DNA from 2 places in the Carnobacterium sp. AT7 genome. Region 1 is predicted to be linked to the other one. Evidence: predicted binding sites of a transcription regulator. Region 1 holds the regulator's gene; the other holds the start of a gene.

Region 1 (15,488 bases):
ATTACTGAACTCCTCAACATCTTCATCTTCTTGACCAAATGTTTTTATCACTTTCATTCCTGAAATACTCTCTTGAGCTTTATCATTCATATTAGAAAAAGCTGCTTGCGCTCCTCTAAACCGTTCATGTAACTTAGAACCTAAAACGCGTGAAGCTATAGCCAACAACGGGAGTGGAATTAAAGCAATCAACGTCAATCTCCAGTCAACAACTAAAGCCATCGCAATAATCGTAGTACCGCCTGTAATGATTGAATCAGCTAAGGTCAATATCCCTCCACCGGCAACGTTCCGAACAGCTGTTAAATCATTTGTTGCATGAGCCATTAAATCTCCTGTGCGATACTTTTGAAAAAAGCTGTTATCCATTTCAGTGAAGTGATTAAATAACCGTGTTCTAAGTATCCGTTCTAACTTTGCAGAGGTTCCCCAAATATTCACACGCCAAATATAACGAAACAAATAAGTAGCGAGTGCAGCAATGCCTAATAGACTTAGCCATTGAACTAACTTAGTTAGCGTTAACGTTCCTTGAGCAACTTCATCTACAATGATCCCTATTATTCTAGGAGGCACTAATTGAATGATCGCTACAAGAAATAAAAATAAAACACCTGTCACGTATGCTTTTTTCTCTTGTTTAAAAAACCAACCTAATTTTTTATAGATCCCCATCTTATTCCCCCACCTTTTATTTATTCTTAATTAAAATAAAAAAACGCGAACAGATAACAATCTGTTCGCAATTCATTCTAATAAGCCAGTTTATGCACTTATTTTTTTTTAGTCGTTTTTGTTGTTTGTGTTTTCATTGACGACATCATTTGTTTAATTTTCTTTTCTGATGGTTTTTGTCCCATTTGCATCATTAACATACGCAACATGTTTTCGTCAACTGGTGGATTTTTTTTGAAATAATCCATCATGTATCTTCTAGCAATAAAGAATCCACCGACAGCTCCACCAACCAAAGCTAAAATAATTAAAAAGATAGCAAGACCTAAATTCATTTTTGATTCACTCCTTTCAAACCTCTCAAGTCTTAATTGTACTAAATAATAGTAAAAAAATAAACTAAAATTCTATTTATGAAGCTAAAAAGTCATATTTCATGACAAATTTGCACAAAAGAAAGCCATGTAAGTGAAAATACCAACTTACATGGCCATATATTATAAGTTATTGAATGTTTCTACAACATTTTCTACCGTGAAACCATAATTTTCAATAACAGTTGCACCAGGTGCACTTGCACCGTATTTGTCGATACCGATTGTAGCACCATCTAAACCAACATAACGTTCCCAACCGAAAGTAGCACCCATTTCAATAGATACACGTTTTCGTACATCATTTGGTAAGACACTTTCTTTATAGGCAGCATCTTGTTTGTCGAATAGATCAAAACTTGGTACTGAAACAACTGAAACATCTGTTCCATTTTCTTTCAAAACTTTTTGAGCTTCAATAGCTAATGCAACTTCTGATCCAGATGCTAATAAAATCCCTTCTGGTTTTTCACCAGCTTGAGCTGAAATAACATAAGCTCCTTTAGCAACATTTGTACGTGCCCCTTCTTTAGTTCCAGGCAATACAGGTAAGTTTTGACGAGACAATACCAACATTGTAGGGTGATCTGTTGAAGTCAACGCTAACTCCCATGCAGCAACAACTTCATTGCCGTCTGCTGGACGTAAGATTGATAAATTAGGCATGCCACGTAAACTAGAAAGTTGTTCAACAGGTTCATGCGTTGGTCCATCTTCCCCAACAGCAACAGAATCATGTGTAAATACATATGTTACTGGGAGTTTTGAAATAGCTGCTAAACGAACAGCCGCACGCAAGTAATCCGTAAATACGAAGAAAGTACCGCCATATACTCTAGAACCGCCATGCAAGGCAATTCCATTCATAGCAGCTGTCATACCAAATTCACGAACACCAAACCAGATGTTTCTGCCATCATATTGACCAGCTTGGAAATCTTTTACATCTGCGATCATCGTGTTATTAGATGAAGATAAGTCAGCAGAACCGCCCCAGAAATATGGAACTTTTTTTGCAATCGCATTTAGAGCTTGGCTACCGGTTACACGAGAAGCTAATGCATCATCTTCAACATTATAAGTTGGCAATTCAGCATCCCAATCTGTTGGCAATTCATTGCTTAATGCCATTTCAAACTGTTTAGCTAGTTCTGGATATTCAGTGCGGTATGCTTCAAATGCAGCTTTCCACTCTTCTTCAGCTTTTGCTCCTTTATCTACCATAGTTTCTTTAAAACGTTCTGCTACTTCGGTAGGAACAAAGAAATCTTCGCCTTCCCATCCATAAGCTTTTTTAGCAGCTTCAATTCCTTCTGCTCCAAGTGGTGCACCATGAACTTTGTGTGTTCCGGCATTAGGAGCTCCAAAACCAATAATTGTTTTAACTTCAATCAAAGTAGGTTTTTTCGTTTCAGCTTTTGCAGCTTCAATTGCTGCGTTGATTTCTTCTAAATCATTGCCATCTTTTACAAGAATATGTTGCCAACCGTAAGCTTCAAAACGTTGTCCAACATTTTCAGTGAACGCTTTTGAAGTTGGTCCATCTAAAGAGATATCATTTGAATCATAAAGAACTACTAATTTTCCAAGTTCTAAATGAGCAGCTAAACTTGCTGCTTCAGCTGAAACACCTTCCATTAAATCGCCATCTCCACATAAAGCATACGTGAAATGATCAACAATTGTGTGGCTCTCTTTATTATAAGTAGCAGCTAAATGAGCTTCTGCCATAGCCATACCTACACCATTTGCAATACCTTGTCCTAGAGGACCAGTAGTTGCTTCTACTCCATCAGTATGGTTAACCTCTGGATGTCCAGGTGTTTTACTATCCCATTGACGGAATTGTTTTAAATCATCGATTTTAACGTCATATCCAGCTAAATGTAACAAGCTGTATAATAACATTGAACCATGTCCAGCTGATAAGACAAAACGGTCACGGTCAAACCATTTTGAGTTTTTTGGATTTACTTTTAATTGTTTAGTCCACAATGCGTAAGCCATTGGAGCAGCCCCCATAGGTAAGCCTGGGTGTCCGGAATTGGCTTTTTGTATACCATCCATACTTAGTGTTCTAATTGTATTTACTGCTAACTGGTCTGTGTTATCAAACAAAAAAATCATCCTTTCGATTTGAACTCTCTATTAGTACTCTATTAGTTTACTATTATTCCGCTTTAAGTGCAACGCTTTCACGAACAGAATGTTCATAAATGGGAGAATCTAATGCTTATCCCATTTATGAACAAACCTTTTTATCTGCCATGAAGGCCTTTCTCTTTTTGGATGTCTTTCAATTTATCAGGCGTAACATCCGTACCTTCTTCATCTACTATTTTAACACCTTCAATTGTTTTTCTCATTCCACCTCGGAATGCTTCAATATAAGCGTCTCTTAATTTTTTTTGTTCTACTTGTTCTTGTATGGTCAATCCTTTGGTCTTTGCTTTATTCGCTAAAACGTTTATTCTTTCCATCTGCTCTTTTGGTAACATTTAATCACTCCAGCATTTTTTTTATTTCTGGTTCAACTATAACAAACTTCTTTGATAAAATCACTCTTTTATCCTCTTTATCTACGAACGTTTGTTTGATTTGTTGTGCTATATATGGTAATCTTAGAATGATAAAAAAAGAAACGAGGTGTTTATATCTATTATGAGTAAAAATCCGGAATCAAGACAAGTTGAAGTTTTGCAATATATATACAATCAAGTTAAATTGAAGGGTTATCCTCCAACTGTTAGAGAAATTGGAACAGCCGTTTCTTTATCTTCTACATCAACAGTACATGGACATCTTTCCCGCTTAGAAAAAAATGGATATATCCAACGGGATCCTAGTAAACCACGTGCCATTGAATTAACAGCTTTAGGATTAACAAAATTAGGGATTGCATTAGACAAAATTCCTTTATTAGGAACCGTTACAGCTGGAGAGCCTATCTTAGCAGTAGAAGAAGCTACCGATTATTTCCCTCTTCCTCCAAATTTACAATTTGAAAATGAATCGTTATTCATGTTGACTATTCGCGGAGAAAGCATGATTAATGCTGGTATTTTTGATGGTGATGAAGTTATTATTCGCAAACAAGGAACCGCTAATAATGGCGACATTGTCATTGCTATGACTGTTGATGATGAGGCAACGTGTAAAAGATTTTATAAAGAAGAAGATCATTATCGATTACAACCTGAAAATGATACAATGAGTCCTATCCTACTTAATGAATTAACTATTTTAGGTAAAGTTATTGGCTTATACCGTAGCCATATCCAATAATATAAAAAAAACGAATGAATAGTTTCCTATTCATTCGTTTTTTTAGGCTATATCGCGGTACCTATTTTAGTACGTTTTTTACAGGAGCAAATGTTTTTCTATGAATTGGACATGCTCCTTGTTTTTCTAATCCTTCTAAATGTACTTTAGTTCCATAACCAGCATTTTTAGCAAAACCATAGCCTGGATATAAATCATCATAATCAGCCATCATTCTATCTCTTGTTACTTTAGCAATAATACTTGCCGCAGCAATAGATATACTTTTGGCGTCCCCTTTGATGAAACTTTCTTGCGGTATACTAACTGGTAAATGCATAGCATCAATCAATAATTGTTCTGGTTGTACAGGCAATTGTTGTATGGCTTCAATCATGGCTAATTTAGTTGCTTCGTAAATATTTACTTTATCGATTATATGATGATCTTTTACACCAATTCCAATAGCTACTGCTGCTTCTTGGATCTGTTCAAATAATGCTTCTCGTTTTGCACTAGACAATTGCTTAGAATCATTTATACCTAACACATCAAAATCTTTCGGTAATACCACTGCAGCAGCCACAACAGGTCCAGCTAGTGGTCCTCTTCCTACTTCATCGATTCCAGCGATGTATTGCGTACCTTGTTCCCAAAAATAACGTTCAATTTGAAGCATTTCTTCTTGTTTATCAAGAATAGATTGCTGTTTCTTCAACTTATTTTCCCATGCTTTGTATGCACTCGCAGCCCCTTTACGGGAATCATTCCTAATTGCTGATAGTCGCTCATCGGTTGAATCGGAAATGGTTGACAATAATTCTTTGATTGCTGCAATACTTAAAGGCTTTTCCACACGCGTTCCTCTATTCTTTAGGTAAAGAAACCGGAGCAATATCTAATGTAAATCGTCCTACTTTACCACTTCTTATTTCAAAAATTACCATTTCAGCTGCACGGCTATAGTCATCACGAAATCCTCTGCGCTCACTAATAAGCATGAGCATCTCTGGTATTGCTAATGTCATTTCCTCTTCACTTAAGCGGTATCGTTTTGAAATTGATTCCGGATAATTTTCTCGCATAAATTCTATTCCATACATAGCGATATCATCTAGTTGAAGTATGGTATCTTTGATTGCTCCTGTTAAAGCAAGTTTTTGTCCAATAGCTGGATCTTCAAACTTAGGCCAAAGAATACCTGGAGTATCCAGTAATTCCAATTCTTTGCCCAATTTTAACCATTGTTGAGCTTTTGTGACACCTGGTTTATTTCCTGTTTTTGCCACATTTTTCTTAATAAAACGATTGATTAAAGTAGACTTCCCAACGTTTGGAATTCCAATACTCATTGCTCTGATAGCACGTGGTTTGATTCCTTTAGCGGCTCTTCTGTCAAATTTTGGTTTCAAAATTTCTTTTGCTTTTTCCATAACTTGCTTCATGCCTTTTCCTTCTTGTGCAACAATTGGGACTGCAGCTATTCCTTGTTCATTAAAGTACTCCACCCATTTTTTTGTTTGAACAGGATCAGCTAAATCGCTTTTGTTTAAAATAATGATTCTTGGTTTTTCTCCTATTATCTCGTCTAAAATGGGATTGCGGCTTGATAAAGGCAATCTTGCATCTACGAGTTCAAATATCACATCTACTAATTTAATTTTTTCGGTTACTTGTCGTCTTGCTTTGGCCATATGCCCTGGAAACCATTGAATGGTCATGTTATTTTTTCACCTTTCTATTTACACACAAAAAAGAACAATTTTTTCATCTTCTTTTTTTACATTTCTTTTTTATTCTTCGTCTATTGAGCCAAACTCTTTAAGTGGCCAAATCCGGAAATTAGCTGTACCACTTACAGTAGTTGCATCTACGAATCCAAAAAAACGACTATCTTTTGAATTTATACGATTATCCCCCATCACAAAATAGCTGCCCTTAGGAACCGTCTCTTCACCCGTTTTAGAGGCTAATGAAAAGTCTTCGGTAAAGTTGCCTCCTGTAGCATAGGATTCAATCGAACTTTGCAAATACTCTTCTTCAACTGCTTTATCATTAATATATAAAACATCATCTTGATAACGAATAGTGTCACCCGGAAGACCGATGATTCTTTTGATATACTGTTTCTCAGGCTCATCAGGAGCAGGAAAAACAACAACATCAAAGCGGTCTATATTAGAGACTTTATTTAAAATCAAACGATCGTGATCTTCTAAAGTAGGAACCATCGATTCACCATCTACACTTACTGGAGCAAACAAAAAATGCCGAATAAGTAAAAAAATGATTAACGCTACTATACAATAAAGTAGTGTGCTTAAAATTTCACTTCCAAGACTTTTTTTTTCTTTACGTTTTTGACTCGAAGAAAGATGACGTGACTTTCTAGGTTCGAAAGATCTTTCTGTTTGATTTTGATCATCAGAAAAATTTATTTTACTCAATAGCTTCTCCCTACTTTCATTGTTTATTGAACGTTCTTCATGCGATTAAAAGGATAATAAATAAACGAAGTTTCTCCAACAATTGACTCAACTGGAATACTTCCAAAATACCGACTGTCATTACTTGATCTACGATTATCACCTAATACAAAATACTCATCTTCTGGTACTACTTGAGTTCCAGTCAATTCTTCTAAGGTGAAATCAGATGTCCAAATTCCGCCAGCGTTATTCACTAAATCATTATCTAGAAATTTTTCCTCGAATTTTTTATCATTTACATAAAGCTGATCATTTTCATATTGGATTTTTTCTCCAGGTAAACCAATTACTCTTTTTACAAGAGTCCGATTTGAGAATCGTGAAATACAACTAAATCAAATCTCTCTATATCATATATTGTTTTGACAATAATTTGATCGTCCTGTTGAAAGGTAGGTATCATAGACGAACCTTCAATAGTCATAGGAATAAAGATGAAATTTCGCAATAAAACAGTGATCAATCCAGCTAACAATAGCGCCTTAGACCACTTCCATGAAAACTCCTTCCACGAATTTTTCCCCATATCCTTCGCTCCAAACCAATCTGTTTATTCTATCATACAAGAATTTTTTTCAAATAACTATCTATTTAACACAGTGCTGACCAAGAAAGAGAGATAGAAAACGCCTACCTCTCTTCCCTAGTAAGTTTTAACTGTTTTTGTTTACAACTCAATTGCTTATTAGTCGTTGGATTTAGTGGCTTGCAACTCTTTTATCGCTGCCTCATATTGAGTATCATTTTCATCAATCAATTTTCTTAACGATTCAACGAGTTGAGTTGCCGTTTCACCTGTCACTTTACCATCGACAGGGAGCTTTTTATCGATTTGGAATTGACTAACAGCCTTTTGGGTTGCTTCATCAAAGTATCCATCAATAGTATCTACAGAATAACCTAATGCATCAAGGACTTTTTCTAGGTTTTTAACTTCCTCAGAAACATCGCCCAATTGATAGGTTTTTGATCCATCAATTATCAATAAATTCGCATAATCCGGTAAAGCAACTTCGATAGTAGGCGTGATGCCTTTTTCATTGATCCATTTTCCACTTGGCGTTAACCATTTTGCAATCGTTATTTTTAACTCACTTTTGTCATTAAATGCAGCCACATTTTGGACTGTACCTTTACCAAACGTTTTCGTTCCAATTAGTTTAACATTTCCTGATTCATTAACAGCACCTGCTAGAATTTCTGAAGCACTAGCGCTGCCTTCGTCTACTAATAAAACAGCTGGTTCAGTAACTTTAAAATCACCCATTGTCGCATTATCAGCGACGATTGAGACAGGCTCTTGATCCTTTTCTTGCGTTTGTAAAATAGTATCGCCATTTTCTAAAAACAGATTAGAAATTGACATTCCCGCATTTAATAAACCGCCTGGATTTTGACGAACATCGAACACAAAGGATTTTGCACCTTGATTTCTCAAATCTTTTATCGCAGCTACTAAATCATCATAAGTTGGTGAAGAAAAACTCGTAATGGAAATATACCCAATTGTTGGATTTTCTTCATCTAATTGATAAACAACGGTTTCAACCGGAATTGTATCTCGTACTAACGTTACTTCAAAGGTAGAATCGCCACGCCTAATAGACAAAACAACTTCCGAACCTTTTTCGCCACGAATGTGTGAAACAGCTTCATTTAAATTCATGCCGGTTAATTCTTGATCACCAGCTTTTAAAATAATATCGTTCGGCTGTAATCCTGCTTTTTCAGCTGGTGAACCTGCAATAGGAGAAACAATCATAACATTGTCTCCTTGTTTCATCACTTCTGCACCGATTCCTTCAAAGGATGCTGAAATACTTTCATCTAAAGAAGACGATTCTTCTACATCGAGGTATTGTGTGTACGGATCGCCCACAGATTCAGTCATACCAGTAATGGCACCTTCAATCAAGGTTTCCCCTTCTACACCTTGATAATAGTCTGACATTAAAGTGTCATAGACAGCTTGGATTTTTTCAAAATCCTCTGTATTTACTGCAACACTGGATTCTGAGGAATTTACATTTTTTTGTACTTCATCATTATCATCATTTGCGTTTGTAACAGCAACAGTTCCACCAATTGAAAGTGCAGCAACTACTATGAGAGAAGCACCATATGCCCAAGGTTTGATTCCTTTTTGCTTTTGTGATTTCTTTGGTTCATTCTCCATTTGCAAGGTTCCTCTCTACTTTCAATTAGACTCTACATTCGCGACCATTCTAGTCTATTTCTTACATTACTTTTAAGAATTTAATAAACAAGGTCACTTTTTACTAGAATTTTAACGCTGTTTCTAGAGCTACAATCATCATATCATTAAAGGTTTTTTCACGCTCATCTGAAGAAGTTTCTTCTCCAGTAATTAAATGGTCGCTTATGGTTAAAATAGCTAGCGCTCTACGATTGTATTTTGCTGCTAACGTGTATAGACCAGCCGCTTCCATTTCAGTAGCTAGTACGCCATAATCTGCCAATTTCTTCTTATCTAGTTCAGCATTGTAGAAACGATCAGCAGATAAAATATTCCCCACTTTAACTTTCATTCCTTGTTCAGTTGCAATTTCATACGCTGTTCTAAGTAAATCAAAATCAGCAATCGGAGCAAATTGTACTTGATCATTAAATGTATTTTTTACAACAGCTGAATCAGTTGTTGCACCTTGCGCTAAAATAACATCACGTACTTTAACATCTTTTTGCATTCCGCCAGCAGTTCCTACACGGATTAAGTTTTTCACGTTGTAACCTGTTATTAATTCTTCAGCGTAAATCATCATAGAAGGTATTCCCATACCTGTTCCTTGGACAGAAACACGTCTGCCTTTATAGGTTCCAGTGTACCCAAACATATTTCTTACGCGGTTATACTGTTCCACATCTGTTAAAAATGTTTCTGCAATATATTTTGCTCTTAATGGATCTCCAGGTAATAATACCGTTTCTGCGATTTGTCCTTCTGTAGCTTCAATGTGTACACTCATGATTATTTCCTCCTAGTTGTTTTGTTGTTTTTTTTAATTATCTTTATCCAAATAGATTTCCCATGCTTTATCAAACGTTGTCATTTCTTCTAAGTAAGTACCATTTAATTCCAAATAATGACTAATTTCATGATAATCTTCTGATTGTTTAGGAAAGCTATTATCTAAATAAACGGCATTTGCAAATAACGTTACAGCATCTTTTTTATATGGATCTCTTTCAGTCATTAAATAATGATAAAACGGACGTTGCATTAACTTAATTCCTTTCTTTATCCTGCTGGTAATCAAGACGCTCTTTTTTTTCTTGAGCATACTTTTCTGGATTTTTTTGATAAAACTCTTGGTGGTATTCTTCAGCTGGATAAAAAGGTTGTACGGCTTCAATTACAGTAACAATTGGCTTTTTATATTTTCCGCTTTCGCTTAACTGTTGCTTGGATTTTTCAGCAACTTTTCTTTGATTCTCATCTCGTACAAAGATAACAGGTCGGTAATTATCTCCTCTATCTTGAAATTGACCCATAGCATCTGTTGGATCCGTTTGATTCCAATAGATTTCGACCAATTCTTCATATGAAATAATTGTTGGATCAAAGGTTATTTCAACAGCTTCCGTGTGTCCCGTTGTTTTGGCTAGAACTTCTTCATAAGTAGGATTAACCGTATGTCCGCCTGTATAGCCTGAAACAACTTTCTCAATTCCAGGCTGTTCATCAAATGGCGAAACCATACACCAAAAACATCCTCCGGCAAAAATTGCAGTATCTCTCACAGACCTCATCCTTTCTTAAATTAGATCAATTGGTTGGCACATAGACATTGATTCGAATATCATTCTCGGCTAGATCAATCTTATCGACCGAAAAATGGATACCGCTATCTAGCGTGAACTCATTTAAATTAAAAACAAGTGTTTCTTGTTCACTATCAATAGCTACCCAATCTGGAATATTTAATTGACTTTCAATTTGATTCAAGGCAAAGGAAATCGGCAAATTCAATTTTCCAATTGAAAGGCCTGTTGTTTTAAATTGCAGATTGCCATTTTCCATAACAAATGGCTCTAAAGAAAGCTGGAATTGGACATCCTTTCCAAATAATTGAAAGGTGCCAACTAATTGAGCCTGGTCTTCCAATTTAAATTGATAATTGACCGGACCTTTTACTATTTTTTCATCTTTAAGATACGAAGCTACCAATTGATTGATATCATCTTTCTTTGTTGATACTTGAAACGTCACTTCATCACTACTAGTTTGCGTTTCTAGATTAGGCTCTCCAATAATAACCGGAGTCATTTGAGTGAAAAACCAAAATAATGTTCCTAATACGATTGAAAGCAGGACAAGAAAAGCCCATTTCCAGCCATTTAATTTACTCTTTTGCTCATTACTTTTTATGCTCATAAAAACTCCTTACTCCACAAGTTTTCTTTTTATTCAGCTACAATAGCTTGAAATAAGACCTCACTCATTAACTGATATCCAGCTTCATTCGGATGAAATAAATCTTCTTCATACAAATAAGGATTGCTGATTGCTTGTTCTTTAGCTTCTTCCTCGTTTATCAATACGTCTTTTTTCTCCTCATGTTTCAATGACGGATTAAATAAGTCAGCTATAGGAAGAAAGGTCGCATTTTCAGTTTCATTTACTACTTCCTTTGTTGTTTCATTCCATTCACCTGCTATAGATTCCATTTCAGTTATTTCAGGAAAGTAAATAGAATAAGGATTGTAAATGCCAAAGATATATAGTTGAACTTCAGGATTCACTTTTTTAAAAGCCGATAAAAGAGTGGTTAGGTTTTCCCTATAAGTTGCTTCAGGTATAAGGAAATTTTCTTTAGTAACCGTTAAAAGATGTTGTTTTAAGATTTGGATAATATCATTTCCACCTACCGTCAATACAACGATATCAGCAGAGGCAATATCCTCTTGGATGGCCTTACTTTCATAGAAACGTTCCAATATTTGGTCACTTCGATCGCCACTTTTCCCATAATTACTTGTGGTTACCTCTTTATAATTATCCGTTTCTTTTAATAAGTCAGCTACTATGGGAACGTATCCGCCACTATTAGAAGTATCTCCAACACCTTGTGTTAAAGAATCACCAATTGCAACGATATGAAGAGACTCTTTTTTTAGTTCGCTTTTTTCCTCGTTGTTAGTTGAATTATTTTGAAATAAAACGGTTAGCAAACCAACAACGAGAAAACTAGCAATCATCAAAAAAAGGAAGATACCGATAATTGACCGTCCTTTTTTCATGTTAAAAACTCCTCTACTTGTCGATATATGAAAATAGTATACCAGATTCTCTATTTTTCGTATACATTTCTATCTGAAATGACTAGTGTATTTACTTATTTTTCATTTCGTACATACGTTTCAAAAACGTGTGGATATTTATTGCGGTCATCAAGAATCCCAGCTTCTATTTTATCTAGTTTCCATTGTGACCAATCTATTTCAGGCATAAAGGTATCGCCTTTAAATTCGCCTTCAATCATGGTGCGATGCAATACATCTACGTCATCCATAAAGAAACTAAAGACGTTTGCTCCACCTGTAATCAAGGTATCTCCTGAATACTCTTTAGCAAAGTCTAGTACTTCCTCTCGACTATGCATGACTTTAATCCCTTCAGCTTGATAATTGGGATCAGTTGTTAATATAATATTGATGCGATTAGGTAAAGGCCGTTTGTTCATTCCTTCAAAGGTTTTTCTACCCATCACAACCGCATTATTTATTGTCATTTGTTTGAAAAATTTTAAGTCATTCGGCAAATACCAAGGTAACGTCCCTTGATACCCAATTGCCCCATTTTGATCTTGAGCCCATAAAAAAGCAATCATATCATTCCCTACTTTCTTCTTGTTATACAGCTATTGGCGCTTTTATCCCGGGATGAGGGTCGTATCCTTCGATTTTAATATCGTCCATTTCAAAATCAAAAATACTTGTTTTTGATGAATTCAATATTAAGGTAGGCAATTCTTTAGGTTCTCTAGCTAGTTGTTTGTTTATTTGTTCGATATGGTTTGAATACAAATGTGCATCTCCCAAAGTATGAACAAATTCGCCTACTTCTAGCCCCGTTTCATGAGCAATAAGATGCGTCAATAACGCATAGCTTGCAATATTGAACGGGACTCCTAAAAAGATATCGGCACTCCGTTGGTACAATTGGCAACTTAATTTCCCATCCGCAACATAAAATTGAAATAATGTATGACAAGGAGGCAGCGCCATATTGGGTACATCTTCAGGGTTCCACGCTGAAACAAGCATACGTCTTGAGTCTGGAGATGTTTTAATCAATTTAATCACATCTTTTAATTGATCAATCGTTTCACCTTGCGTTGTTTTCCATTTGCGCCACTGTGCACCGTAAACATTTCCTAATTCACCATACTGCAATGCAAAGGTCTCATCTTCTAAAATACGGGTACAGAACGCCTCTTTTTCTTTTAGATAAAGAGTATTGAATTCTGAATCTATCAAAGACTTTCTGCCAAAATTAGTCATATCTGGTCCTTTATAATCTTCACTTTTCACAAAACGTTCAAAAGCCCATTCGTCCCATATATGATTATTATGCTGCAACAAATAGCGAATATTTGTATTGCCTTTAATAAACCATAACAATTCACTCTTAATCAAACTGAAAGGTACTCTTTTCGTGGTTAAAAGTGGAAAACCTTCTTGTAGATTAAACCGCATTTGGTGGCCAAATAAACTTTTAGTTCCCGTTCCTGTTCGATCCGTTTTTTCGTTGCCTACTTCCAAAACTTTTCTTGCTAGATTTAGATATTCTGACTCCACAACCTTACCTCCTATGGTTTAATCATTTGCGTATTGACTTAAATATTCCCAACGATTCATTTTTTCTTCTAGCTCTTTTTCAAAAACCGTTACTTGTTCTTGCTGTTCTTGTAGCAAACTAAAATTACTACCCGATTTTAGCATCTCTTGTTTGAGTGTCTCAATTTTATTTTCAAGATTAAACATTTCTTCTTCTATCGTGGACCATTCTTTTTGTTCTATAAAGGTTAATTTCACTTTTTCATCTACCACAACTGGTTCCGGTTGTGTGGCAACTTTTGTAACTGAATCACTACTTTGAACCGAGCGACCTTGTTTTTTCTCTTTTTCTTCTTCGATATAATCTGTAATACTGCCATAAAATGGTCTGATTTTTCCATGTCCATCAAATATCAGTAATTTTTCTACTGTTTTATCTAAGAAGTAACGGTCATGGGAAACTGAAATAACTGCTCCTGGGAATGTTTCGATATAATCTTCTAAGACCGTTAAAGTTGCAATATCTAAATCATTGGTGGGTTCATCCAGCAATAATACATTTGGTTGTTGCATCAATAACTTCAATAGATACAAACGTCTTTTTTCTCCACCAGATAATTTACCAATCAGCGTACCATGTGTATGACGCTCAAATAAGAACTGTTCCAATAAATTTGTCACACTGATTCGTTCACCATTAGTTGTTTCTACTTCTTCACCAACTTCTTGTAAATAAGAAATGACACGCTTATTAGGGTTCATTTCTTCAATTACTTGCGTGAAGTAAGCAACTTTTACCGTTTCACCAACAACCATTTCTCCTGAATCTAATGGGAATCTTCCAGCTAGTGTATTTAAGAAGGTTGATTTACCCGCTCCGTTTTCTCCGCTTATCCCAATTCGATCTTTCGTTTGAATCAACATATTGAAGTGATCTAATATAACTTTTCCGCCTAGATTCAGCGATGCATCTTTCAATTCAAAGACTCGTTTTCCTAAGCGCGATCCTTCTAAATTCATTTCAACTGATTCATCTACGTTTGATTGTTTTAAATTGTCTTCTAAATCTTTAAAACGACCGATTCTAGCTTGTTGTTTTGTTGAGCGTGCTTTTGCTCCAGTTCGCATCCAAGCTAATTCTTTCGTATACATCTGTTTCCTTTTATGATCTGCCACTACGGCTGCTTCTTGTCTTTGAGCTCTATTAATCACGTATTGCTCATAGTTACCTGTATAGAACGTCGCATTTCCATGGAATAATTCAACCATTCGATTAACAATTCGGTCTAAGAAATAACGGTCATGTGTTACAAGCAATAGGGCTCCTTTATACGCACTTAAATAACTTTCTAACCACGTGATTGTCTCAAAGTCTAAATGGTTTGTTGGTTCATCTAAAACTAGCAAATCGGGTTCTTGAATTAACACTTGTGCTAAACCTACTCGTTTTCTCTGACCACCGGATAACGTTCCCACCAATTGTTCTAAATCACTAATACCTAATTTAGTCAAAATTGTCGTTGCGTTTGTATCAGCTATCCAAGCATTTTCATCATTCATAGCTTGTTCAGCTCTTGAATACCTATTTTGGCATTTTTCATCCATTGGATCTGCCGTTAACAATTCTAAGGCTCTTTCATAGTTTCTAACAGCCACTAAGATGGGTGTATCTCCCTCAAAAACAGCATCGAAAACAGATTTATCAGGGTTCAAATCTGGTTCTTGCATCAAATAACTAATTGTATAGTCTTTCGGTTTTTGGATACTGCCTTTTTCAGCACTATCATTTCCTGTGATTACATTCAGTAAATTCGTTTTCCCAGAACCATTCACTCCAATTAAACCGATTCTTTCGCCTTCCATGATTGAAAAACTAATATCATCA
Region 2 (15,488 bases), on a different contig from region 1:
ATGGATTTCCTGCAACAGTATACCGAAGCGGCGCATCCGTCCATTTCCCTTTATTTGGAATGCCAATTCTAGGCGATACTTCAATTTTCTTAGGGCTTTTTCTTGTGTCGACATCAATTCTTAAAGGAGGATCCCAGGCAAGTGTGCCGTCATCCAACTTAGTGATGTTCATTGCCTTTGTTAATTTACCAGGGCCATCGGTTACTACAAAACCAGCTTTCCCTCTCCGTTCAGCCATTAAATCCATACCTGTATAAGGTTCAATAGCTCGAATTAAAATTGCTTCTGGTTTTCCTTCTTCTTGAACAACGACATTCAACATTAGATGAGTGTGCATACTATAGATGTAAATCGTTCCTGATTCTTTGTACATAGATGCTAAACGAGGCGTCTTCTTTAACCCATAACTATGAGCCGCTCCATCTATTTCGCCTAAATAAGCTTCCGTCTCAACGATCCAACCCGATGTCACCCCTTCATCAGTTTCTTTGATGACTAAACATCCCAATAAATCTTGAGCTATTTCTTCTGTTGTTTTAGTATGATCTTTCCAAAAATCCAATTTTATTCCTCTTTCTTGTTTTGTTCATTTTTAGTGATTGTTTCTTCAAGTTCTAGTATACAATAAAATAACACTTAGATAAAAAGAAAGTCATTTTTAAGATTGATAATTAAATAAATCACTTTGAAATTTTCATTGTGTTTAATTTATAAATTTCTCAAACTATTATTTTTCGCCGACTTGAATATTAGTAACCTTTAATGAATGTTACTTCCCCTTCATCAGATGTTGGTGGTTGGAAATTTTCGTAATATTGAGCTGCAGTTTGTTTGTCTAACATAATATCATTAGGATTCTTTCCTTTTCGGTCGGAAATTCTTTGCAAAGTAATTTCTTTAGGGGTAACGATTACAATGATCTCTGGTTTTATTCCGAATGGAACCAGCATATTTCTATATTCATCACGCATTTCACGTGACCAAAAGGAATAATCTAGAACAACATTTTCATTTTTTGTAATTAGTGCTTTTAACTTTAGATCAAGAACCGTTTTGATTTCATCGTAAACATCAGGTGGCAGTGGGTGAACTGTGAGTCCTCTATTAAATGACTCTACATCATAAGATAAACGAACGAATCCTTGTTGTTTTAACATCTGAGCATAAGTCGACTTTCCTGATCCTGCTGTTCCACACATGAAAATAACTCTGCTTGTTGAATAATATGGCTCTTTCATCTGAAATACCTCCATAGTTTATAGTTCCCTTCAAGGATCGTTCATCTGTCCGATTATTAAATTTTTAATACTTAAACTTAATCTCGGATTAACGAAATTCATCTTGGTGCTTTTCGAAAAAATTATAATAGGTTTGAATATTTTCTAACTGTGACCGTTTTTTCATGCCTGCTAATTCTGAGTCTAGGTCATAAAAATTTTAACTTTTCAGAAATGATATTTAATATCTGTAGTTTTCCCATAATTATTTCTCCCATAAAGAATCGTAATGGAATCAAAATTAATTCTTTCTAAACTGTGTTTGACCAAAGTTTGAAAGGGATAAAAAAAATCATAGATTGTTTGTTTGATTTTGAGGAAAAAGTCAACTTTTGTTTCTATATTAGGAAATGAAATTGAACTTAAATAGTTCATAATAATTTCCTTTCTAGAACATCTTCAATTTAATTATCATTATGAAGGAAGATTATTATGAAGTAAACTAAGTATCCTTTTTGTTGTTCTTATTTAGATCATGTACAACAATAGTGCTTTTCATTTGATGCTGCATTAATTTTTTATTTTTTTAGATACACAACCTAATATTTACGACAGTTAAAAAGGTCCTCTCCAACAATTGGAAAGCACCTTTTATAACAATTGTTTAGTTCATTTCAAACGCACCCGTGTAAAGTTGGTAGTATTCCCCTTTTTGAGTAATCAATTCATCATGAGATCCTCTTTCAATGATACGTCCTTGTTTCATTACCATGATGGCATCTGAATTGCGAACCGTTGAAAGTCGATGAGCAATAACAAACACCGTTCTCCCTTTCATCAGCGCATCCATCCCACTTTGGACAACCGATTCTGTCCGTGTATCAATACTTGAAGTAGCTTCGTCAAGAATCAAGACTGGCGGATTCGCTACGGCTGCTCTAGCAATTGCAAGTAATTGTCTTTGTCCCTGAGAAAGTGAACCGCCATCGCCCGTTAATTCAGTATCGTAACCATGTGGCAATTGTCTGATAAAGAAGTCGGCATTTACTAATTTTGCAGCTGCTTCCACTTCTTCATCACTAGCATCTAAACGTCCGTAACGAATATTGTCTTTTATCGTTCCGGTGAACAAATGCGTATCTTGTAGTACAATGCCTAATGATCTTCTCAAATCATCTTTCTTGATTTTCTTGACATCAATCCCATCATAAGTGATGGCTCCTTCTTGAATATCATAAAAGCGATTAATTAGATTGGTGATCGTTGTTTTCCCAGCACCAGTTGCGCCAACAAAAGCAATTTTTTGACCTGGTTTTGCAAATAAATTAATGTTGTGAAGAATCGTTTTATTGGTATTGTATCCAAATGTAACATCTTTAAAACGCACATCACCCGTCAATTCTTTATAGATAGCTTCCTGAGCAGCTGTTGTTTGTTTCCAAGCCCAACTACCTGTACGTTGACTAGCTTCCTCGATTGTTCCGTCAGCTTGTTTAGTGACATTGACTAATTCAATTGTTCCTTCATCTTCTTCAGGTTTTTCATCTAACAAATTAAAAATACGTTCTGCACCCGCTAAAGACAAAATAACTGCATTAAACTGTTGCGAAATTTGAGCTACTGGCATGGTAATACTTTTTGTAAACTGAACAAAAGATGCAACACTCCCTACTGTTAACGCTGTAAGTCCCGTAATCGAGAGAATAGCTCCGATCACTGCGGTCAATAAATACATAAAATTTCCAATATTTGCCATAATTGGCATTAAAATATTTGCATACGTATTTGCTTTCGTCGCATTTTCTCTTAGTTCCTCATTTAATTCACTAAAATCAGCAATTGCCTCTTCTTCATGATTAAATACTTTCACGACTTTTTGGCCCTCAATCATTTCTTCCACGTACCCATTTAACGTTCCCAATGCTTTTTGTTGGATTGAGAAGTAAAGACCACTCTTGCTCCCAATTGTGCGAATCACAGCAACCATGATACCTACCATACATAAAACAAATAACGTCATTGGTATATTAATGATAAACATCGCAATAATAATCGATAAAATCATAATCAGCGAAGAAAAAATCTGTGGAATGGATTGGCTGATCATTTGTCTTAACGTATCCGTATCATTCGTATAATGACTCATAATATCACCCGTTGCATTGCTATCAAAGTAACGAATCGGCAAAGACTCCATATGTGTAAACATTTCATCACGAATATCTTTTAAGATGCCTTGAGACACTGTGACCATTGTACGGTTAAAGATGTAAGTGAATACAGCACCGGTTAAATACAATAGTGCCATCCAACCAATAATACGCGCTAAATCAGAATAATCAGGCGTTTGCTGAGTCAGCAAAGGCGCAATATAATCATCAATCAATGTCTTTGTAAAACTAATCCCAATCGCATTGGTTGCAGCACTAATGATGATACTGACCACTACGATGATGATGCGTAATTTGTATTGTTTCGTTGCATAAGAAAGAATACGTTTGAATATTTTTAACGGACTAACAGCTGGTCGCGTAATCGGTTTATTCTTCAACTATCGTCCCTCCTTTTACTTGAGAATCGTATACTTCTTTATAAATTTTATTATTTTTCAACAATTCGTCATGTGTTCCAATCCCATCGATCTTACCTTCTTCTAATACGATGATGCGGTCAGAATCTTGGATAGATGAAATGCGTTGTGACACAATGATTTTTGTTGTATTTGGAATTTCTTCTATAAATGCTTTTCGAATATAAGCATCTGTTTTTGTATCCACTGCACTTGTTGAATCATCTAAAATCAAGATTTTAGGCTGCTTTAATAACGCACGTGCAATCGTTAACCGTTGTTTTTGTCCACCGGATACATTTGAACCGCCTTGGTCCAGAACCGTTTCATAGTTATCCGGAAATCCTTGAACAAACTCATCTGCTTGGGCTAATTTAGCCACACGCTGAATTTCTTCTTTGGAAGCTTCTTTATTTCCCCATTTTAAGTTGTCGCTAATCGTTCCAGAAAACAACGTGTTTTTTTGCAATACCATTGCGATTTGATCACGCAAGGTCACTAAATCATAGTCTTTTACATTATGACCTGAAACATATACTTCTCCTTCAGTTGCATCGTAAAGTCTTGGAATTAATTGAATCAGTGAGCTTTTCCCACTCCCAGTTCCGCCAATAATCCCAATTGTTTCGCCAGATTTGATTGTAAAGTTGATTTGACTTAAATCAGCTTCCTCAGACAACTCATTGTATTTAAATTGAACATTTCTAAATTCAATCTCCCCATTCTCAATGGTCATTAGCGGGTTTTCTGGATTAGACAATGAGGCTTTTTCATTTAAGACTTCAGTAACACGCTCTACTGAAGCTTCAGAAATAACAATCATGACAAAAATCATTGATATCATCATGATGCTGCTTAAAATTTGCATCATATACGTAATAAAACTCGTTAATTCCCCCGTGCTCATTGTTCCGCCGACAACATATTTTGCTCCAAACCAATAAACGAGCAGTAAACAAGAATAAATTGCAATCTGCATAACCGGAGCATTAAGGGCCGTAATTTTTTCAGCTTTCGTAAATAGGTTTTTGATATCTGCAGAAGCTACTTTAAATTTTTCGATTTCTTTTTCTTCACGCACAAATGATTTTACAACCCGTACACCGTTAATATCTTCTTGCACAGTTTGATTTAATCGATCGTATTTTTTGAAAACTTTTATAAAATAAGGATGTACACGATAGATTAAGCCGATTAAAATAAATGCGACTATCGGAACAATAATTAAAATAGTTAACGACAATTTCAAATTCGTATAAGCTGCCATTGCAAACGCAAAGGCAATCATGAAAGGTGCTCGAATAATCGTTTTTAAAACCATTTGAAAAGCCATTTGAATATTTGTAATATCTGTTGTCAGTCTGGTAATCAGGCTTGATGAAGAATATTTATCAATATTATCAAATGCAAATGTTTGAATATTTTCGTAGATGTCTTGACGAAGATTTGTTGAAAGTCCTACTGCAGCATCGGAAGAAAATTTCCCGCCCAGTACTCCAAACAACATAGAAAAACAAGCCAACACAAACATTAGTGAACCTATTTTCAAAACATAGCTAAGATCGCCTGCTATCAACCCTTTATCAATAATTTTTGCCATGAGAAAGGGGATGAATATCTCAACAGCAACTTCTAATGCCATAAAAAGCATCGTTAAATAGGCTGGTTTCTTATATTGTCGCAAAGATTGCATTAATTTTTTATACATTATTCTTATCCTCTCCTTTTAATCGAGCAAGTATGCCTGCTCCATTAAATCATGAATCCGGTAAATTGTTTTTATTGTTAAACGCATCTCTTCTTCAGGAATAGCTTTTAAAACCTGACTATTTTCTTGATGAAAATCATGAAAAACTGTTTGATATAATGCTAACCCTTTTTTGGTTAACTGAATATTTACTACTCGCTTATCGTTTAGGTTTGATTCTTTTTTTATATAATTTAAATCTTCTAGCGTTGCGATGTTTTTTGTAACACTAGGTAACGTTACACCAATAGACTCAGCAATGTCACTGACACGTACCTCAGTTAACTCCTTTGATAAGTTATACAATGTTTTGATAATATAAACGTGTCTTTTTTGTAATTCAGGAGGTGGTTCAGGTAAGAACCGTAACGTTTGTTTGGCGCTAAAACAGGCATCAATATATTTTTCAGATAGATGACTATCCATGGCTTTTTCTCCTTTCAAATTAAGTTACTTAACATAGTTACTATAGGTAACTATGTTAGCAAAAAAAAGAATAAATAGATAGTTAAATCTACTTATTCTTTCAAAGTAATTTTATTTAGTCTTTATTTTCTTTTACCTAAGCTTGTTAAAAATTTAACTGTCTCTGGATCGTAATGAGAGAAAAACAAACTTTCTTTTTGGTTTAATCCTAGAATCGTTGCCATTTCTTCATCCGTCAATGAAAAGTTAAAGACATCAAAATTTTGAATCATACGCTCTTTTGTGACTGTTTTAGGAATGACCACAATATTCCGTTGAATCAAATACCGTAAAGCAACTTGCGCTACAGATTTGCCATAGTTCTCACCGATTTTTTTCAATGTTTCATTGTTAAAGAAATCATTTCTCCCTTCAGCGAATGGTCCCCATGATTCAATTTGAGTATTGTATTCTTCCATAATACTTTGAGCTTCTACTTGTTGGTTAAATACATGCGTTTCAACTTGGTTCACCATAGGTTTGATTTCGCTGAACTCAGCAATATCAATAAAACGGTCCGGATAAAAATTACTAACCCCAATGGCTTTTATTTTTCCTGCTCTATAATATTCCTCCATCGCACGATAAGTTCCATAGTAATCATTAAACGGTTGGTGGATCAAAACCAAATCCAAATAATCAGTTTGCAATTTTTCCATAGACTCTTCGATGGAAGCTTTTGCTTTTTCATATCCTGCATTTGAGATCCAAACTTTTGTTGTGATAAAAAAGTCTTCACGAGGAATTCCGCTCTTCTTCACAGCATTTCCAACAGCAGATTCATTCCCGTAGGCTTGTGCGGTATCAATTGAACGATACCCTACCTCAATGGCTTCACTTACAACACGTTCACATTCTTCAAGATCATTTACTTGATACACTCCATAACCTAAAATTGGCATTTTTATGCCATTTGCTAACGTAACTAATTCCATTTAATTGGCCTCCATGTTTTTATTTTACTTATTTCTCTATGAAAAACCAACAATGCGATGTGGAATATAGGGTTCTTCTAAAAATTGAACATCTTCTTGAGTAAGTTTAAAATCTACCGCAGCAACAGCTGTTTCTACATGTTCGAGTTTAGTTGCTCCAATGATCGGTGCAGCTACCCCCTCTTTTTGCAAGAGCCATGCAAGTGCTACATGCACTCTACTGACTTCATAACGTTCCGCTAGTTGTGCAACTCTTTCAATAATTTCAAGATCCTGATCAGCTGTTTTGTCATATTTAAGACGCGCTATCTTATCCGTGTCTGTACGTTTTGTCTGAATCGATAAATCTCGTGTCAAGCGACCTGAAGCTAAAGGACTATAGGGCGTCAGAGAAATTTTTTCTGATAAGCAATAAGGAATCATCTCGCGTTCTTCTTCACGGTAGATTAAATTCAAATGATCTTGCATAGATATAAATTTAGTCCACCCATTCCGTTCTGCTATATTTTGTGCTTTTTGAAATTGCCAAGCATACATTGAAGAAGCACCAATATATCTTGCTTTACCAGATTTCACGATATCATGCAGTACTTCCATCGTTTCCTCTATGGGCGTATCATAATCCCAGCGATGAGTAATATATAAATCAACATAATCGGTTTGCAATCGTTCTAAACTTTGGTCAATTTGAGAAAGAACAGCTTTTCTTGATAGACCTCCACCGTTTGGACCATCAAACATATGACCATGGACTTTTGTTGCTAATACGATCTCATCTCGATTAGCATACTCTTTTAATGCTTTTCCTAAAATTTCTTCACTTTTCCCAATTGAGTAAATATTCGCAGTATCAAAAAAATTGATACCCAGTTCCAATGCTCGTTTAATAATCGGGAGACTTTCATTTTCATTTAATACCCATTTGTGAATCCATTTTTCTGGATCTCCAAAACTCATTGCTCCTAGACAAATCCTTGAAACATCCATTCCTGTATTTCCTAGTTTAGTATATTCCATCTATTCACCCCTTAACTAATAATGAAGCTATCTCATAAGGTTCATTTTACTAAATGATGCTTGTTCTTACTACTCAAAAGCCTTTTCAATAAAAGTTACCTTATTAGTGACCAGGATACACCTTGAAGTGAACTTTAAGTCAAGTAAAAACAACTTTTTTTTAATGAAGAAAATTCAATATTCCTTGGACTATGTTAATCATAAAAGTAAAATAACTGAGTCGTCGATTGCTCAATTAAATTGAGTTCAGTTCCCACTTTTGCCCAATGTAGTTACTTTTTTAAAAACAGAATAAGACTCCCCTATGTTAGTGGACTTTGCATTAGGATAATCTGATTCCATATACCAGTGTCTATAATCTATTGATTGATGATGACATTATTTTTTATGAGCCTAGTTTTTTTTATTCTGTATGCTAGCTAAAATACTCATAGCTTTTTGATAATCTACGTTAGGGCTTCCATCTAAATTATTATCTGTGATCTCAAACCCTAGTTTTTGATACAAGTGAATTGCTGCATAACTCCACGTTTGAGTGTGCAGATAAATAGGTGAATTTTTTTCAAGTTCTTGCAATAGTTTAAGAGTTCGATTTACCATTGCTTTTGCGAGTCCTTTTCCTTGATAACCTGGTTTTACAGCTACCCAATGAACTAATGGGTAACGCACACCATTCGGTGATTCCTTCCACCAAGCTAAGCATGTGCCAACCTTTTCTCCTGAAGAATCTACGACAAATAACAATCGCGTTCTCAGATCTTTAGAGTATGGCGCAAATTTTTCCTCGAAGTAATTCAATGCTAGTCCCTCATTCTCAAATTCCGAAACAGCCGTTTCAATGGCTGCCCATCCTACTTCATCGCCCTCTTGATAACTTTTAAAGTAAAAACCTTCAGGTAAAACGGGTTCATTAACTGGAAGATTTTTTGAACGATACATCCAAATTTCCGCATATGGAATTGTTTTATCTAACAAAAAAGCACCATCTTTCTTTTATTGTTGAAAATAATTAACGATTTTTAGAACATTATACTTAAGACCTACTCTTTCAATCTTTTATTCATGCCACAACAAATGACTCGAACAATAAAATTTTAAATATACTTAATTTTATTATAATACTAGCACTATTTATAAGAAAGTGTTTTAAATACGTTTATATAACTCATGAACTAGTTAGTACAAAAGACTCAATATTTGAGTTTCATTTTTAAACCTCTTATTTTCTTTTGAATAGAACTATTTTTTATGTGTGTTCGCTTTACAAAAAGAACAAACGTTCGTATAATAGAATGAAAGGAGGGGTTCTTATGTCATTCAATTATGCTAAAGAACGAAGCGATGATATTTTTTGTATTGACGTTAAATCTTTTTATGCGTCTGTGGAATGTGTTGAACGTGGCTTACATCCTCTAAAAGCTCTATTAGTTGTTATGAGTAACGCAGATAAACCCGGTGGCATCGTGTTAGCTGCTTCGCCAATGGCTAAAAAAGTATTAGGTATTAGAAACGTTACTAGGAAATGGGAAATCCCTTATCACCCGGATTTGGTTATCGTACCACCTAGAATGAGCTATTATATTAAAAAGAATACTGAAATCAACGATATTTTTCGTAAATACGTTTCTGATGAAGATCTACATATTTATAGTATCGACGAATCGTTTATTTCTGTCCGAGGAAGTCTAAAACTGTTCAAAAAGAAAAGTGCTTATGAACTGGCTAGAATGATTCAATACCATATTTTTAAGAAGACCGGTCTATATGTAACGATTGGCATTGGCGACAATATGCTGATGGCTAAACTAGCTTTAGACAATGGGGCCAAATATAATTCAGAATTGATTGCGGAGTGGCGTTACGAGGACGTTCCGAAAACAGTTTGGAAAATCGAAAACATGACAGACATGTGGGGCATTGGAAGTCGAACAGAACGACGATTAAATAGTTTAGGCATTAAGACAGTCTATGACTTAGCACACGCAAATTTCTATCAATTGAGAGATTCAATGGGCTTGATTGGTGAACAACTTTATGCTAATGCTTGGGGTATCGACCGTAGCGATATTAGAGACTCCTATCGTCCTTTAGAAAAAAGTTATGGCAACTCTCAAATTCTCAAAAAAGACTATTTTAAAAGACAGGAAATCAAAATTGTTATTCGTGAAATGGCTGAACAAGTTGCTACCCGAATTAGAAAGCATCATTGTCAAACAGGATGTGTCAGTCTTTCTGTTAGTTACTCTAAATATGAGGAAAAAGATGGTTTTTCGCGCCAATTAAAGATACCAAGTACTTCTAATACAAAAAAATTAGTTGAATACTGCTTTGAAATCTTTAATAAGTATTACGAGGATGACAAATCCGTCCGGCGCATAGGAATTACCTATTCAAAATTATCCTATACGAGTGATATTCAATTGGATCTATTTGAAAATCCGACTGAACAAATTACAAATGAAAAATTAGATTTACTAGTCGATAAAATAAGAGATAAATATGGTTTTCAATCATTAGTACATGCTAGTAGTCTTATGGATGGCGCAACAGCTATTAATCGTAGTTCTCTTGTTGGTGGTCATGCTGGTGGAATGGAGGGCATAAAATGAACTATTTAAATGAGGAATACCATGATCGTGGTATTAAAAAATGGGCAGGATTTTATTTGTCAGAACATACAGCTGCTCAAGAAAATTTAACGGCGGAGATGAAGAAAGTCAATCCACAAAAAAAACAGATGGATTCTGAAGAAATTACGTCAGTAATAAATGAAGCTATCCTAAAGAATAAATCCGTTGCTATACAGATTGAAGCGGTAGACCAAAATGGATATTACAAAGATGATGTCATTGGTCTAGTTATTGGCGGAGATGAATTAGGTATTTATGTAAATGATACAAAAATTGATTTTGATGAGATTCACAACATTCAATTTGTTAGTTTAAAAAAATGGACTAATCTTACTAATGACATTTAATAATAAAATGGAGGGGAACTCATGAATACTGCTATTATTACGGGGAAGCTTGATTCAGATATTAAAGTAATCAATACAAAAAACAACACACCTTTCTGTAGATTCACTCTGCTTTCGGATGGTCGCAAGTTTAATTGTTTGATTACTGGAAAGAAAGCTTTTGGTTTTATGTATGAGATAAAACTTGGTTCAGAAATTACGATTGAATCAGTCATTAACGATCGCAATCAATTAGTGGTTCAAAAATTCAAACTATTAAGCCCACCTAATTACTTTGGACAGGTATTTGATTATAAAGGTCACCGAATGCCACACAAAAAGGTTATGTTTTAAGGTTTATTCTTATTATTGTTACTATCTAAATAGGTCAACAATTTCAATAAGTTAATCCGCCCATTATTTTTAATACAAGTTTGGTAGTTGCCTAATCAATTTAAGCAATAGATTCATCGATTATCCTGCATATCAGGTGTAGGATAATTTTCTATTTTATTGTACGTATTATTATAATGTATTTCCTTTACCTTTCATTACACCAATAAACTGATTTAACATGCCTAGAATACATAAAAAAGACCCCAGAAAGGAGTCTTAAAAATTATTTCACTTTATAAATAACTGTTGTAAGTAAAATATGTGGTTCAGTCAGAACTTGAGTGACTGAAACAATTTCTCCTTCATTTTCACTTACTTCTCCTAACAATACTTCTAAATCATTTTGTACGGTTTCACGACCTTCGAATTCTCCCAAGGGATTACTCGCAACAGTTAAAACTCGATAGTTCACCATTTGTTATCCCTCCTTTCTAATACACATATTATAACAGAAAACGTTTCCAACACTATACAGATAGCTCATAAATTTTTGACTGTTTTATGAACTTCAGTCAAATGCTTAACCTTTTATCTTACATAATTCAATTTCTACTTTATCTGCAAATAACTGAACCAAACTATTTTAATTTTTACTCTTAAACCCTATGTAATTAAAAGTCATCAAAAAAGTCCACGATCTTTTTAACAAAGATACTCAAAGTGGACAAAATTTTGGATAATAAACGCGTTGTTTTAAAGAAGTTGTTTAGCTGATTCAATCGTGATTTCAAGTAATTTATTAATAAAAGAGTATTCTTTTTTCATTTGTTCAAATTCGGCGCCGCAATCTGTGAAACGCGCTTTACCTTCAACTAAAAAACCGGTTCCTTGATAATTATTGAATCCCTCTACTTCACGACTTCCTAATGTTAAAATCACTTTATCATTTTTAGAAACATCATTTTGAGTGCTGGTAAATCCTGCAATGGGGATTAAAATACGTTCATCCTCTGTAATACGAATATATGAATTCCAAGTGCATCTAACATTTGGTTGATCCCCACTTCCCCATGAAGTTATGGATACAACTCCCTCATTTTTACTTACCTCAATAAATTTTTCGCTTAACATATTTTGCCTCCTCTTAATATCTTGCTATAATAGTTCATGGCTGCTTGAAGCGAGCGTACATTATAAATTACACAAACTAGATAAGCAGAAATCCAACATATTGATTGTAGTATATATTCTCTAATATCCAATTGATTTAAATCAATTATTTTCAGCAGTTGAAATGTAAGAAACGGATGCGTAACTAAAATGAAAATAATCATAAAAAATGAATTGTCTGTTGTTTGAGTTTACTTTTGACAGGACCATCTATTGCTAAAGAAAAAAGCTAAACTAAGCAATAAAAGACGTTAATCTTATTTAAGCAATGTCCTCACAAATTAATGAGGTAGTCCCTTTTTCTCCATTACTGCAAAGTAATTATTCTCGCTGTTTGCAAAATTGAATACTCTCCTTGAAGGTATATCCATTATTTCTCCAACTGTAACATGTTGCTTTTCTCTGCATCCTTTGTTGGAGCAATAAATTGTAAATACCCACACACCTGTATCTAACTTTTATTTTTTAGATACACAAAATCCTTTTATAATGCTAAAATAAATTACATAAAACACGTTATATAAATGCAGTGGAATTTATTTTATGGAGGCTATTTAGTGGATAACTTTATTTTATTTATAAACTTTATACTATTCATTGCTATACTAATTTATTTGATTCGATCTTTATTAGCCTTTATCAAGGATAGAAACAATAAATATCAGTGGATCCATCCGCTAAGTTATTCATTTTTTTTCATTTATTTCGCACTTTTAAGTACTGATTCAGATTGGTTATTTTACGCCGGTTGGCTATTAATGGTTTTTTCATTTTTTATCGATCATATCGCTAATAAATATAAAAAAGGGGTAAATGTGTTTAATCCGTCTGATACCTCTAAGAAAAAAGCTATATTATACAAAGTTACTCTATACATATTTCCAGTAGTGATTCTACTTATAATTTCACTTTATTTTATAATTCCTCAAAAATATTAAAAGCAATCAGACTTTTCTGTCTTTATTTTTAAAATGGAGCATTATTTATATATATACTTTAAACAAGTTACCCGCTGACCTAGTGTAATTCTTTTCTATTTATTTTAATAATCAGTTTAGTACGTAAAACAAAAAAATGGAGGAATTAAAATGACTGTAGGAAATAAATCAATGTTGCAGATTAAAAATGGACGAGAAAAAATTGGCGTTAACTTTACTGGTTTAACAGAAATAATACAAAACGAAGAAGGTTTAATCTTTTTCAATAAAAAAGAACCTATTTATTTTGAATTGCTTGAATATGCTTTTGATGGTGCTGTTTACAATACTGTTGTTGAATCAAAACAAAATGGGCTATCCGTTACTAAAGAAAAAAATAAATCTAAGAAAAAAGCTCAATTAAGGAAGATTGTTGGAGGAGCTATTTTAGGAACAATGTTATTTCCAGGTATAGGTACATTAGCAGGTGCATATGTAGGAGGAAAAAATAGAAATAAGAAAAAAGAGAAAAACAATTCAGTTACCGAAGATAGTTATCGGGTTATTAAAACTCAGAAACGAGTAGAAGTTCCTAGCACAGCTATGTTGAAATTAAAAAACATAACCACTTCAGAAAAATTCAGCATCCAAATCGTTTGTGATTCTTCTAAAAATGCTCAATTAATAAACTTTAAAATTAAAAATCCTACACCTACCTCTCTTGTAGATATTTCTAAAAGTAATGTTGAACAAATAAAAGAATACAAAGAGCTTTTAGATTTAGATATCATTAACCAAGAAGAATTCAACAAAAAGAAAGTAGAAATATTAAATCTATGATAAAGCTAAGAATTTAATATTTCTTAGCTTTATCCAAAAAAGAACTGCTATTATAGCAGTTCTTTTTTGGAAATTATTATAAAAATTAACTAGCTCCTACAATCAATATATAGTGACTGCTATGAAGTAGAGTTAAAATTCGTTAGCATCTTCTTAGATTACTTTTTTTGTTATGATAACGCTTTGTAACATAATGTTTCTTTACAAACAAATAAACCTTCCGATAAGAATAATATAAATTTATTCTTATCGGAGGGTTTACATTTACTGCCATTATTTTATTGAGATTAAATCCGTATAAATTTTTTTAGTCTATCATCGATTTTACAATCAATTTTAATTTGGTCAATCTACCAACCTCAAAAAATTTTCTATTGTTTCCACTCCTCTTAACTGAATCCTTTTCAAGTAAATCAAATAAAACGGATGTACTACACTGAAATCACTTAACGGAATCTTTTTTAAGATGCCGTTTTTTCAGTTCTTCTTCAACAGCTTTCTGATACACAAAAGTAATGCCTACATTTTTTCCAACCAGTCTTTTTATTGCACCAATACTTCCAATCGTCATAACTTTTGAAAAGCTATCTAAATGGATTCCTTTATTTTTTATGGCTGTTTCAAAAATAAGCCGTGATCCAGATCCCTCTTCACGCACCAAAATCGTCGTAGAAAATAAGTCATTAATGCTTTGATCCTGTTTCCATAAAGAGCATTTCTCGGAACAGACAGCGATAAACGGTTCTTCAGCAATCTTTTGAAATTCAAATATTGATTGATTGAATTCCCCTTCCACAAGTGCAAAATCGATTTTCCCATGTTCCAATAGTTCGATTAAATGTCGAGTATTGTCTGTTACCATCGAAATATCATGTGTTGGGTATTGATTTAAATACGACTCAATGAAGTCCGGCATCATATATTCCCCAATCGTCAATGAAGCTCCAAATGTAAGAGTAGTGTGTTCTACAGTAGAAGCTAATTGTTTTTGCACTTTAGTGATTTCTCTTTGCAGCAAATAAAGATCCTTTTGCAGTTGCATGCCTTTAGCTGTTAAGGACAGTTGTCTGTTTTCATAGCGAATCAGTTCGACTCCTAATTCCTGCTGCAAATGCTGGATGTGTTGAGTAACCGCGGGTTGAGTAATGTGCAGTCTTTTGGCTGTTGCGGTGTAATTCATTTCTTCTGTCAACGTAAGAAACGTTTGGTATCGGTAATCTAACATCTCAAACAGTCCCTTCATAATATTATCTTATAAAGATATAATAAATGATTATTTTATTTTATACAAATTACCTTATATGATAAACCTATAAACA

The links. Region 1 encodes LexA, which represses DNA repair genes until DNA is damaged. Its sites were predicted from a motif close to CNAACANNTGTTNG; they were not measured.
Region 2: the regulator LexA is predicted to act here: its motif matches at 9,220-9,233, upstream of CAT7_RS08540 (Y-family DNA polymerase).

Annotation. Positions count from the first base shown of each region.
Region 1 covers NZ_ABHH01000020.1:18,210-33,697, reverse strand. Annotated here, with positions in the region: gene CAT7_RS08440 (ABC transporter ATP-binding protein) at 1-675, opposite strand, end outside; gene CAT7_RS08435 (YneF family protein) at 774-1,010, opposite strand; gene tkt (transketolase) at 1,173-3,176, opposite strand; gene CAT7_RS08425 (DUF896 family protein) at 3,308-3,547, opposite strand; gene lexA (transcriptional repressor LexA) at 3,711-4,334, shown strand; gene CAT7_RS08415 (ribonuclease HII) at 4,396-5,169, opposite strand; gene ylqF (ribosome biogenesis GTPase YlqF) at 5,180-6,034, opposite strand; gene lepB (signal peptidase I) at 6,107-6,760, opposite strand; partial or broken gene lepB (signal peptidase I) at 6,784-7,328, opposite strand; gene CAT7_RS08395 (S41 family peptidase) at 7,488-8,978, opposite strand; gene deoD (purine-nucleoside phosphorylase) at 9,082-9,789, opposite strand; gene CAT7_RS08385 (YozE family protein) at 9,823-10,044, opposite strand; gene msrA (peptide-methionine (S)-S-oxide reductase MsrA) at 10,049-10,573, opposite strand; gene CAT7_RS08375 (YpmS family protein) at 10,590-11,198, opposite strand; gene CAT7_RS08370 (SGNH/GDSL hydrolase family protein) at 11,228-12,064, opposite strand; gene CAT7_RS08365 (dihydrofolate reductase) at 12,160-12,654, opposite strand; gene CAT7_RS08360 (thymidylate synthase) at 12,677-13,624, opposite strand; gene CAT7_RS08355 (ABC-F family ATP-binding cassette domain-containing protein) at 13,643-15,488, opposite strand, start outside.
Region 2 covers NZ_ABHH01000021.1:4,426-19,913, forward strand. Annotated here, with positions in the region: gene CAT7_RS08495 (DNA-3-methyladenine glycosylase) at 1-562, opposite strand, end outside; gene CAT7_RS08500 (AAA family ATPase) at 750-1,238, opposite strand; gene CAT7_RS08510 (ABC transporter ATP-binding protein) at 1,882-3,768, opposite strand; gene CAT7_RS08515 (ABC transporter ATP-binding protein) at 3,758-5,494, opposite strand; gene CAT7_RS08520 (MarR family winged helix-turn-helix transcriptional regulator) at 5,513-5,959, opposite strand; gene CAT7_RS08525 (aldo/keto reductase) at 6,082-6,933, opposite strand; gene CAT7_RS08530 (aldo/keto reductase) at 6,970-7,950, opposite strand; gene CAT7_RS08535 (GNAT family N-acetyltransferase) at 8,344-8,925, opposite strand; gene CAT7_RS08540 (Y-family DNA polymerase) at 9,261-10,559, shown strand; gene CAT7_RS08545 (hypothetical protein) at 10,556-10,927, shown strand; gene CAT7_RS08550 (hypothetical protein) at 10,949-11,260, shown strand; gene CAT7_RS08555 (hypothetical protein) at 11,526-11,717, opposite strand; gene CAT7_RS08560 (pyridoxamine 5'-phosphate oxidase family protein) at 11,996-12,373, opposite strand; gene CAT7_RS08570 (SHOCT domain-containing protein) at 13,501-14,169, shown strand; gene CAT7_RS08575 (LysR family transcriptional regulator) at 14,612-15,394, opposite strand.